DNA from 2 places in the Enterobacter sp. 186315 genome. Region 2 is predicted to be linked to the other one. Evidence: predicted binding sites of a transcription regulator. Region 2 holds the regulator's gene; the other holds the start of a gene.

What was found. Region 2 encodes PurR, which represses purine synthesis genes. Its sites were predicted from a motif close to CANGCAAACGTTTGCNTG; they were not measured.
Region 1: pyrD (quinone-dependent dihydroorotate dehydrogenase) is a predicted target of PurR. The motif match lies at 2,159-2,176, and genes of this name have one in related genera.

The regions. Positions count from the first base shown of each region.
Region 1 is NZ_JBPTTK010000006.1:223,588-229,295, reverse strand. Features, by position in the region: gene ACSVHP_RS09660 (YcbX family protein) at 1-347, shown strand, start outside; gene zapC (cell division protein ZapC) at 344-886, opposite strand; gene pyrD (quinone-dependent dihydroorotate dehydrogenase) at 1,054-2,064, opposite strand; gene ssuE (NADPH-dependent FMN reductase) at 2,313-2,888, shown strand; gene ACSVHP_RS09640 (sulfonate ABC transporter substrate-binding protein) at 2,881-3,843, shown strand; gene ssuD (FMNH2-dependent alkanesulfonate monooxygenase) at 3,840-4,985, shown strand; gene ssuC (aliphatic sulfonate ABC transporter permease SsuC) at 4,995-5,708, shown strand, end outside.
Region 2 is NZ_JBPTTK010000001.1:171,407-177,114, reverse strand. Features, by position in the region: gene sodB (superoxide dismutase [Fe]) at 84-665, shown strand; gene ACSVHP_RS00855 (MFS transporter) at 701-1,867, opposite strand; gene cydH (cytochrome bd-I oxidase subunit CydH) at 2,035-2,124, opposite strand; gene purR (HTH-type transcriptional repressor PurR) at 2,422-3,447, shown strand; gene punR (DNA-binding transcriptional activator PunR) at 3,465-4,376, opposite strand; gene punC (purine nucleoside transporter PunC) at 4,491-5,690, shown strand.

The sequences.
Region 1 (5,708 bases), on a different contig from region 2:
TCCGCGTGGGCGACGAGGTTGAAATCCTCGCGCGCGGTCCGGCAAAAGCCTACGGCTCAGGTCAGGAAGAGGAGTTTGTCGACGTCGAGATGGAGACCACTTCAGTGGTCGATATTCACTGGCAGGGTCAGGTGATTCGCGGCAACAATCAGCAGGTGTTACTTGAGCAGCTGGAACAGGCGGGAATTCGCGTCCCCTACTCCTGTCGTGCGGGTATCTGCGGATGCTGTCGAATCAAGCTGGTTGAAGGGGAAGTGAGCGCGCTGAAGAAATCAGCCATCGGCAATGACGGAACCATTTTATGCTGTAGCTGCATTCCGAAAACATCGGTGCAGCTGGACGTTTAAACCGCCTGCTCCAAGCTGAAGGCGTCAACGCGCAGTTGCGGTTTCAGCCTGTCGTTCATCACTTTGATGGCATCCCCTAGCTGCATCATCCGCCCGGCAATCGTCACGCCGGGCTGCGCCAGCAAGCAGAGCGCCGCATTCTCGCCCGGCTCAACCACCAGCAGGTTCACCTCTTCGGCGGTATCGCTGAGGTTTACGCTGGCTGCGTCACCGATAGCCGGTGTCCAGCTCATGCCGTGCGCCTGAAAGTGCCAGCTTTTTGGCATTTGCGGTTTCAGGAAACGAATAGCCACCAGCGCATTAAGCACCAGTTCTGCACGCTGTTCTTTAGAGAGGTCGAGATCGCGACATTTCTCTTCAAATGAGAAATAAAGGGCAGCGTCATCAACGCAAAAACCGGAAGGGGCGAAAGCATCTGGGGTTAGCATTCGGCGAGCAAAACGAGAGCGAAACAACATACCATTGGCTAAATCGAGCATCATGCGGTCATGCTCATCGCAAAAATACCAGCGCCAGTTATCGTCAGGTTTAATTCGCATTTCTCTCTCCCGTCCCCCAAACATCCTGTTCTAAAAATGTCCTGATTGCCGCTTCGCTTTTAACACCAATAATAAAAGACCATAATGTCTAAATAAGCAACAATGACGGAATATAAAACAACCAGGGCTGGAAATAAAGCCCTGGTTGTCTGATAACACCTAAAAGATTAGATATGCGTAACGATTTCTTTAATCAACGGCGGGCCTTTAAAAATAAAGCCGGAATAAATTTGCACCAGCGTTGCGCCTGCGGCGACCTTCTCACGCGCAGCAATGACGGAGTCGATACCACCGACGCCAATAATAGGCAGGCGGCCTTTTAATTCGGCAGACAACGCGCGAATAATTTCGGTGCTTTTTAATTGTACCGGACGACCGCTTAAGCCCCCCGCTTCGTCACAATTTTTCATTCCCTGAACGAGAGAACGATCGAGCGTGGTATTGGTGGCAATAACACCATCAATATTATGGCGAACTAAACTGTCGGCCACCTGGATCAATTCTTCGACAGAAAGATCGGGCGCGATCTTCACCGCCACCGGAACATATTTATGGTGGATCGCCTGAAGCGCATTTTGCTTATTTTTAATCGCGCTAAGCAGATCGTCCAGCGCTTCACCATATTGCAAAGAGCGCAGGCCCGGGGTATTGGGAGAGGAAATATTCACCGCGATATACCCGGCATAGGCATAGACTTTTTCCATACAAATCAGATAGTCATCTTTACCCTGCTCGACCGGCGTGTCTTTATTCTTGCCGATATTAATGCCTAAAACCCCGTCAAAATGGGCTTTTTTTACATTCTCAACCAGGTTATCAACGCCGTGGTTATTAAAGCCCATGCGGTTGATCAAACCTTCAGCCTCGACCAGACGGAACAGGCGCGGTTTGTCATTTCCCGGCTGCGGACGCGGCGTAACCGTGCCGATTTCGATGGAGCCAAACCCCATCGCGCCCAGGGCATCAATACACTCGCCGTTTTTGTCCAGCCCGGCCGCCAGACCCAGCGGATTCTTGAAGGTCAGGCCCATGCACTGCACGGGTTTTTCTGGAACATTCTGGCGCACCAGAGCTTCCAGTGGCGTGCCGGTAAGGCGACGTAACTGCTGGAATGTCAATTCATGAGCGCGCTCTGGATCGAGCTGGAAAAGGGCTTTACGAACGAAGGGGTAGTACATGAACTCTCCTGGATTCCCGGTGTGCAAACCGGGAGGGGATTATCTTCGATCCCGTCCGGAAAGGGAATTGACCTGTGGCAAAAAAGCCGCTTAAAACGCAATCGTTTTCCTTTCAGGCGACTTCTTATGCAGTTTATGGCTTTTAAATTGCGGATAAATCATTTAGTGGAATAACCGCCCGGTGTCACACTCCAGAAAATTGTTATGAATGTTAGATAAAAGCAAACAATTGGTTATAAGGAGAAAACATGCGCGTCATTACTCTGGCCGGAAGTCCACGTTTCCCTTCCCGTTCCAGCGCGTTACTGGAATATGCTCGCGACAAGCTGAACTCAATCGGCGTTGAAGTGTGCCACTGGAACCTGCACAACTTTGAGCCGGAAGATCTGCTGTATGCCCGTTTCGACAGCCCGGCGCTTAAGGCCCTGACGGAACAGCTTAAAGAGGCAGACGGATTAATCGTGGCGACCCCTGTTTATAAAGCCTCGTTTTCTGGCGCATTAAAAACCTTACTCGACCTGCTGCCGGAACGCGCGCTGGACGGAAAAGTGGTGCTACCCCTGGCGACGGGCGGCACGGTTGCCCATCTGTTAGCGGTCGATTACGCCCTCAAGCCGGTGCTGAATGCCTTAAAAGCGCAGGAGATCCTGCACGGCGTCTTCGCCGATGACTCCCAGGTTATCGACTATCAGCACAAGCCGCACTTTACGCCGAACCTGCAAACCCGCCTCGACGGCGCCCTGGAAACCTTCTGGCAGGCGCTGCACCGCCGCGACGTTCAGGTGCCCGCCTTCAGCCAACCGCAAGGAGTTGCCCATGTTTAAAACCTTAGCCCGCGTGGGGCTGGCCGGGCTGGTCGCCCTCTCTTCCCTGGCGTACGCGGCAGACCCTGCACCGGACAGCCTGCGGATTGGCTACCAGAAAGGCAGCGTCAGCATGGTGCTGGCCAAAAGCCATCAGCTTTTAGAAAAACGTTACCCGGACACCAAATTCTCCTGGGTTGAGTTCCCGGCCGGGCCGCAGATGCTGGAGGCGCTTAACGTCGGCAGTATCGATCTCGGCAGTACCGGGGACATCCCGCCGATATTTGCCCAGGCCGCGGGCGCGGATCTGGTGTATGTCGGCGTAGAGCCCGCTAAGCCAAAAGCGGAAGTGATCCTGGTGCCTGAAAACAGCGCCATCAAGAGCGTCGCTGAGCTCAAAGGCAAAAAGGTTGCGTTCCAGAAAGGTTCCAGCTCCCATAACCTGCTGCTGCGCGCCTTACAGGAGGCAGGGCTGAAATTTACCGACATCCAGCCCGTCTACCTGACGCCCGCAGACGCACGCGCTGCCTTCCAGCAGGGTAACGTGGATGCATGGGCCATCTGGGATCCGTACTACTCCGCCGCGCTTCTCCAGGGCGGCGTGCGGGTGCTGAAAGATGGCTCCACCCTGAAGCAGACCGGCTCGTTCTATCTCGCCGCGCGTCCGTACGCCGAGAAAAACGGCGCCTTTATTCAGGGCGTGCTTGATACCTTTACCCAGGCCGATGCGCTGACGCAGAGCAAGCGCAGCGAGAGCATCGCCCTGCTGGCGAAAACGATGGGGCTGCCTGAGCCGGTCATTGCCAGCTATCTCGACCACCGTCCACCGACCACCATTACCCCGGTGGATGCGCACGTCGCTGCGCTCCAGCAACAAACCGCTGACCTCTTCTATCAGAACCGCCTGGTTCCAAAACAGGTGAACATCCGCGAACGCATCTGGCAACCCACTGGCATTGAAGGAAAGAAATCATGAGTCTGAATCTATTCTGGTTTTTACCCACCCACGGTGATGGTCACTATCTTGGCACAGAAGAAGGCTCCCGCCCGGTTGACCACGGCTACCTTCAGCAGATTGCGCAGGCCGCCGACCGCATCGGCTTTACCGGCGTGCTGATCCCTACTGGACGTTCCTGCGAAGACGCCTGGCTGGTCGCGGCCTCCATGATCCCGGTGACCCAGCGCCTGAAGTTCCTCGTCGCGCTGCGTCCAAGCGTGGTCTCCCCGACCGTTGCGGCGCGTCAGGCCGCCACGCTCGACAGATTGTCGAACGGGCGTGCGCTGTTCAACCTGGTGACCGGCAGCGATCCGCAGGAGCTGGCTGGCGATGGCGTGTTTCTGGATCATACGGAACGTTATGAAGCCTCGGCGGAATTTACCCGCGTCTGGCGACGCCTGCTGGAGGGGGAAACCGTCACCTTCGAAGGCAAGCATATTCACGTACGCGACGCGAAACTCTACTTCCCGCCGGTGCAGCAGCCGCGCCCGCCCCTCTATTTTGGCGGCTCTTCCGACGTGGCGCAGGATCTGGCGGCGGAGCAGGTTGATCTCTACCTGACCTGGGGCGAGCCGCCGGAGCTGGTAAAAGAGAAAATTGCCCAGGTGCGCGCGAAAGCGGCGGCGCAGGGCCGCACGGTACGATTCGGTATTCGCCTGCACGTCATCGTGCGCGAGACCAACGCCGAGGCGTGGCAGGCCGCCGACCGCCTGATCTCACATCTGGACGACGAGACCATCGCCAAAGCGCAGGCGGCCTTCGCCAAAACCGACTCCGTCGGCCAGCACCGCATGGCATCGCTACACAACGGAAAACGCGAGCAGCTGGAGATCAGCCCGAACCTGTGGGCAGGCGTGGGGCTGGTGCGAGGCGGCGCAGGCACGGCGCTGGTCGGAGATGGACCAACCGTGGCGGCACGCATTAATGAATATGCCGATCTCGGGATCGACAGCTTTATCCTCTCCGGTTACCCGCATCTGGAAGAGGCCTACAAGGTGGGCGAGCTGTTATTCCCGCACCTCGACGTCGCCATCCCGGAGATCCCGCAGCCTCGCCCGCTACAGTTGCAGGGTGAAGCGGTCGCCAACGAATTTATTCCGCGAAAAGCGGCGCAAAGCTAAGGAGCCGATATGTCTGCCACCTCCCAAAAATGGCTGCTGCGTGCCGCCCCCTGGTTTGTGCCCGTCGGCATTGTGGTTATCTGGCAGCTTGCGTCGTCAACCGGCTGGCTGTCGAGCCGCATTCTGCCCTCTCCGGAGGGCGTCGTTGAGGCGTTCTGGTCGCTGAGCGTCAGCGGTGAGCTGTGGCAGCATCTGGCGATTAGCTCCTGGCGGGCGGTGATTGGCTTCTCGATTGGCGGCAGCATTGGTCTGGTGCTGGGATTAATCAGCGGCCTGTCCCGCTGGGGCGAGCGGCTGCTGGACACCTCGATTCAGATGCTGCGCAACGTGCCGCATCTGGCGCTGATCCCGCTGGTCATTTTGTGGTTTGGCATTGATGAGAGCGCCAAAATCTTTCTCGTCGCGCTGGGGACGCTGTTCCCGATTTATATCAACACCTGGCACGGGATCCGCAATATCGATCGCGGGCTGGTGGAGATGGCGCGCAGCTACGGGTTATCCGGTTTCGCGCTGTTCATCCACGTGATCCTCCCGGGCGCCCTGCCCTCGATTATGGTCGGCGTGCGTTTCGCCCTCGGCCTGATGTGGCTGACGCTGATTGTGGCAGAAACCATTTCCGCCAACTCCGGGATTGGCTATCTGGCAATGAACGCGCGTGAATTCCTGCAAACCGACGTGGTGGTGGTTGCCATCATTCTTTATGCCCTGCTCGGCAAACTCGCC
Region 2 (5,708 bases):
TTTGCATACCCTTTCAATTTGCTACTCTATCCCTGTTGTCTGTATGGTTATTGGCAACATTAAAAACAATAAGGAGAGATGCAATGTCGTTCGAATTACCTGCATTACCGTATGCAAAAGACGCCCTGGTCCCACATATTTCTGTGGAAACCCTGGAATATCACTACGGCAAACACCACCAGACCTACGTCACCAACCTCAACAACCTGATTAAAGGCACCGACTTTGAAGGCAAAACGCTGGAAGAGATCGTGCGTAGCGCTGACGGTGGCGTATTCAACAACGCCGCTCAGGTCTGGAACCACACCTTCTACTGGCACTGCCTGGCACCAAACGCGGGCGGAGAACCGACCGGCGAACTGGCTGCGGCCATCAACGCCGCGTTCGGCAGCTTTGCGGATTTCAAAGCGAAATTCACCGACGCCGCGATCAAAAACTTCGGCTCCGGCTGGACCTGGCTGGTCAAAGAGGCGGATGGCAAACTGGCTATCGTGTCAACGTCTAACGCAGGTACACCGCTGACCACCAGCGCAACCCCGCTGATGACCGTCGATGTGTGGGAACACGCCTACTACATTGATTACCGTAACGCGCGCCCGAACTATCTGGAGCATTTCTGGGCGCTGGTTAACTGGGAATTTGTTGCGAAGAACTTCGCAGCGTAAGAGACACGCAGAAGGGTTCGCCCTTCTGCGTTTTTTTATTCTGCCGCGCAGGCGGCTTCCGGCTGTTTGCGACCGGACATCAACACCAGCAGCAATCCCAGCGCTGCGATAATTGCGCCCATCACCGGCACAAAGCTGTATCCCAGCCCGCCTGAAATCACCGCACCGCCGGCTGCCGCACCCAGCGCATTGCCGAGGTTGAACGCCCCGATATTCACCGATGATGACAGCCCCGGCGCCTCGTGCGCCACGCGCATCACCCGCATCTGCAACGGCGGCACAACGGCAAAGGTCGCCGCACCCCAGATAACCATCGCCACCGCCGCGCCAATTTCATTGCGCGCCAGCCACGGGATCGCCACCATAATGACAATCAGCAGGGTCAAAAAGCCCTTCAGCGTGCCGCTGACCGAGCGATCCGCAAACTTGCCGCCGAGGAAATTGCCCACCGAGAAGCCGACGCCAATCAGCACCAGCATCGCGGTCACAAACAGCGGCGTGGCGTGAGTGATGTCGTGCAGCACCGGCGAAATATAGGTATAGAGCGTAAACATCGCTCCCGCGCCCAGCACGGTAGTCAGCAGTGCAGACAACACCTGAGGGCGCAGCAGCACCGACAGCTCTTTACGCACGTCAGGACGCTCCCCTGCGCTGCCCTTCGGCAGCGAGAAGAACAGCGCCGCCATCGCCACCACGCCAAGCCCCGCCGTGGCGAGGAAGGACATACGCCAGCCAATGGCTTCGCCTAACCAGGTCGCAGCGGGCACGCCGCCGATATTGGCGATCGTCAGCCCCATAAACATGGTTGCTACGGCGCTTGCCTGCTTGTGCTTCGGCACCACGCTTGCGGCCACCACTGAACCCAGGCCGAAGAAGGCCCCGTGGTTAAGGCTCGTCAGAATACGCGACAGCATCAGCGTGGTGTAATCCGGCGAAATGGCGGAGAGCACGTTGCCCAGCGTAAAAATAGCCATCAGGAAAATCAGCGCATTGCGTCGCGCACGGTGAGAGAGCAGCAGCGTCATTAACGGCGCGCCGATCATCACGCCAATGGCGTAGGCGCTGATCAGCATCCCGGCGGCCGGGATCGAGACATCCACGCCCCGGGCGATAACGGGCAGTAATCCCATTGGGGAGAATTCAGTGGTGCCAATCCCGAAAGCGCCAATCGCCAGGGCCAGCAGGGGAAAATTGATTTTCATGGGTCAACTCCGGTTGCCGTGTCATTACGCGACACAGGACAAAGAAGCCGAAAGCATGACACCAATCACAAAAAATGAGAAGTTAACAATTTGGCAAAAGATTTTTGCTGAAGAAGTAACAATCGAGGAAGGTATTGAGGAGGGAGAAGGCTCTCCCCCCTTGTAAATCAGTGCAGCGCGGCCGTCAAACCGCCAGCCACGATTAACGCCAGCACGATAACGGTGGTAACAAGCGAAAACTTCAGATCGGAACTCATCAATTTTTCTCCTTTTAATCCCCCCACGAAAAGTGAGCTTGCTCATTTTTACACAGTTCAGGTCAAAAATCTTCCTGGATTTAAACCGATCCTCATTTTAACTCTTCCCCTTTTCATCAAGATAGGACAAAATTCCACGCTAAATTTATTAGCGTACCGGCCATTGATCCCCTCCTGACGTCCCGTGTCGTTTTCCCGGCGTGCCGCAATCCAGAATTGCGCGTTAAGGGTGTGAGAAGGCAAACGTTTACCTTCCCGTTTTTCAGGAGCTTAGGATATGGTCTGGAGTGACATTTAATGGCAACAATTAAAGACGTGGCAAAACGAGCAAACGTTTCCACTACAACCGTATCACATGTAATTAACAAAACCCGTTTTGTTGCTGAAGAAACGCGCAACGCCGTCTGGGCGGCGATCAAAGAGCTGCACTACTCTCCAAGTGCGGTGGCGCGTAGCCTCAAGGTAAACCACACCAAGTCGATTGGTTTGCTGGCGACCAGCAGCGAAGCGGCCTATTTCGCTGAAATTATCGAAGCGGTTGAGAAAAACTGCTTCCAGAAAGGCTACACCCTGATTCTGGGCAACGCCTGGAACAGCATTGAAAAGCAGCGCGCCTATCTGTCGATGATGGCGCAAAAGCGCGTGGATGGCCTGCTGGTGATGTGCTCCGAATATCCGGAGTCCGTGCTTTCGATGCTGGAAGAGTACCGTCATATCCCGATGGTGGTGATGGACTGGGGCGAAGCGCGCGCAGACTTCACCGACTCGGTTATCGATAACGCCTTCGAAGGCGGCTACATGGCCGGACGTTACCTGATTGAACGCGGTCACCGCGAGATTGGCGTGATCCCGGGCCCGCTGGAGCGCAACACCGGTGCCGGTCGTCTGGCGGGCTTTATGAAAGCGATGGAAGAAGCGCTGATCGCCGTACCGGAAAACTGGATCGTGCAGGGTGACTTTGAGCCGGAATCCGGTTACCGCGCGATGCAGCAAATCGTGTCCCAGCAGCACCGTCCGACCGCCGTATTCTGCGGCGGCGATATCATGGCGATGGGCGCGCTGTGTGCCGCCGACGAGCTGGGCCTTCGCGTGCCGCAGGATATTTCGGTGATCGGGTATGACAACGTGCGCAACGCGCGTTTCTTCACCCCGGCGCTGACCACTATCCACCAGCCGAAAGATTCGCTGGGCGAAACGGCCTTCAATATGCTGATGGACAGGATCGTGAACAAGCGCGAAGAGTCCCAGTCTATTGAGGTTCATCCGCGTCTTATCGAGCGCCGCTCGGTCGCAGACGGCCCGTTCCGCGACTACCGCCGTTAATCTCTTTACGGGGCCAGCTAAGCTGGCTCCCGTAGCCACTCCCGGTTCAGGGTTTCGCTATCCCCTAAATAATCCAGAAGCCAGGCCATCGCGGGCGAGACGTCGTTTTGCTGCCACGTCAGGCAACAGGCCGCGTCCGGGAACGGGTTCTCAAGCGCCAGCGCCACCCACTCTCCGGCATCGATGCGCGGGCGCGCAAAATGGACCGGCACCATCGCCACGCACAGCCCCGCCGACAGACAGGTCGCGGAGGATTCCCAGTCCGGCGCCACCACCCGTCGCTGGTTGTCCAGCAGCCAGGTGATGCGCTTGGGCAGCGAGCGCGAGGTATCTTCCAGCACCAGCGACGGCCAGTCGCGCAGCGTGTCGTCGCTCAGCGGCCCGGCTATTTGCGCCAGCGGATGCGTGCTTGCCACCACGCACGTCCAGCTCAGCATGCCCATATCCCGAAACGCGTAGCGCCCCCCTACCGGAATGGCCTGGGTCGCGCCGATCGCCATCTCTGCCCTGCCGTCCGCCAGCGCGTCCCATACGCCGTTGAACACCTCCTGGGAGACGCGCAGCTCCACGTCGGAGAAATGACGATAGAAATCCACAATCATCTGCCGGGTGCGTTCGGGCTTGACGATGTTATCCACCGCAATCGACAGGTGCCCGCGCCAGCCGTTGGCGATCTGCTGGCACTGCTCGCGGGTGATCTGCATTTTTTTGATAACAGAACGCCCTTCTTTTAAAAACCACGCCCCCGCAGGCGTTAATTCCACGTCGCGATGGCGGCGTTCAAAGAGCGGAACTGCCAGCCACTCCTCTAACTGCCGCACCGTATAGCTGATGGCTGACGGGACGCGGTGCAGTTCCTGCGCGGCTGCGCTAAAGCTGCCGTTACGGGCGACAGCGTCCACCACTTCAAGAGAATAATCTGACCACATTTTCTGCCTGCAAAATTTTTGAATGCAACCGCCAAATATTAGCGTTTCACAAGCCGCTTTGCACTCCCTACACTTTGCGCCAATTACACCTGCCTCCTGAAGGAGAATAAAAGAATGCAACCTGGGAAAGGATTTTTAGTCTGGCTTGGCGGTCTGAGCGTGCTGGGCTTCTTAGCCACCGACATGTATTTACCCGCTTTTGCCGCCATGCAGGAGGATCTGCAAACCCCTGCCGCCGCCATCAGCGCCAGCCTGAGCCTGTTCCTTGCCGGTTTTGCCTTTGCGCAGCTGCTGTGGGGGCCGCTCTCGGATCGTTTTGGCCGTAAGCCGGTGCTGTTGCTGGGCCTGGCGATTTTTGCCGTGGGCTGTCTGGGGATGCTGTGGGTTCGCGACGCGACCTGGCTGCTGGTGCTGCGCTTCGTTCAGGCGGTGGGCGTGTGTGCGGCGGCGGTCACCTGGCAGGCGCTGGTCACGGATTACTATCCGGCGTCGCGCACTAACCGTATTTTCGCCACCATCATGCCGCTGGTCGGCCTGTCTCCGGCGCTTGCCCCGCTGCTGGGAAGCTGGATCCTGGCGCATTTCGACTGGCAGGCTATTTTCGCTACGCTGTTTGCTATCACCCTTGTCCTGATGCTGCCCGCGTTTGCGCTTAAGCCCGCGCATAAAAAAGTTCTGCATCCCGAAGCGAAACCGATCACCTTTACCTCGTTACTGCGTAGCAAAGCCTATCGCGGAAACGTGCTGATTTACGCGGCCTGCTCTGCGAGCTTCTTCGCGTGGCTGACGGGTTCACCCTTTATTCTTCACGATATGGGCTACAGCCCGGCGGCGATTGGCCTGAGCTATGTCCCGCAGACCATCGCCTTCCTGATTGGCGGATACGGCTGTCGTGCGGCGCTGCAAAAATGGCAAGGCCAGCAGATGCTGCCCTGGCTGATGGTGCTCTACGCCCTCAGCGTAATCGGTACCTGGGCGGTCGGGTTTATTCCGGGCGCGGGTCTGGCTGAGATCTTGATTCCGTTCTGCGTGATGGCAATTGCAAATGGTGCGATTTACCCGATTGTGGTGGCGCAGGCGTTACGCCCGTTCCCGCAGGCTACGGGGCGTGCTGCCGCCTTGCAGAATACGCTTCAGCTTGGCCTCTGCTTCCTGGCAAGCCTGGTGGTCTCTGCCCTGATTACCACTCCGCTGCTGACCACCACCAGCGTGATGCTGGTAACCGTTGCGCTGGCGGTACTTGGCTACAGGATGCAATCGTCCGCTCAGAAAGCGTCAGATAACGGCACGCAGGCGGAAACGTCGCACGCATAATCGCGGCTGAAATTATGT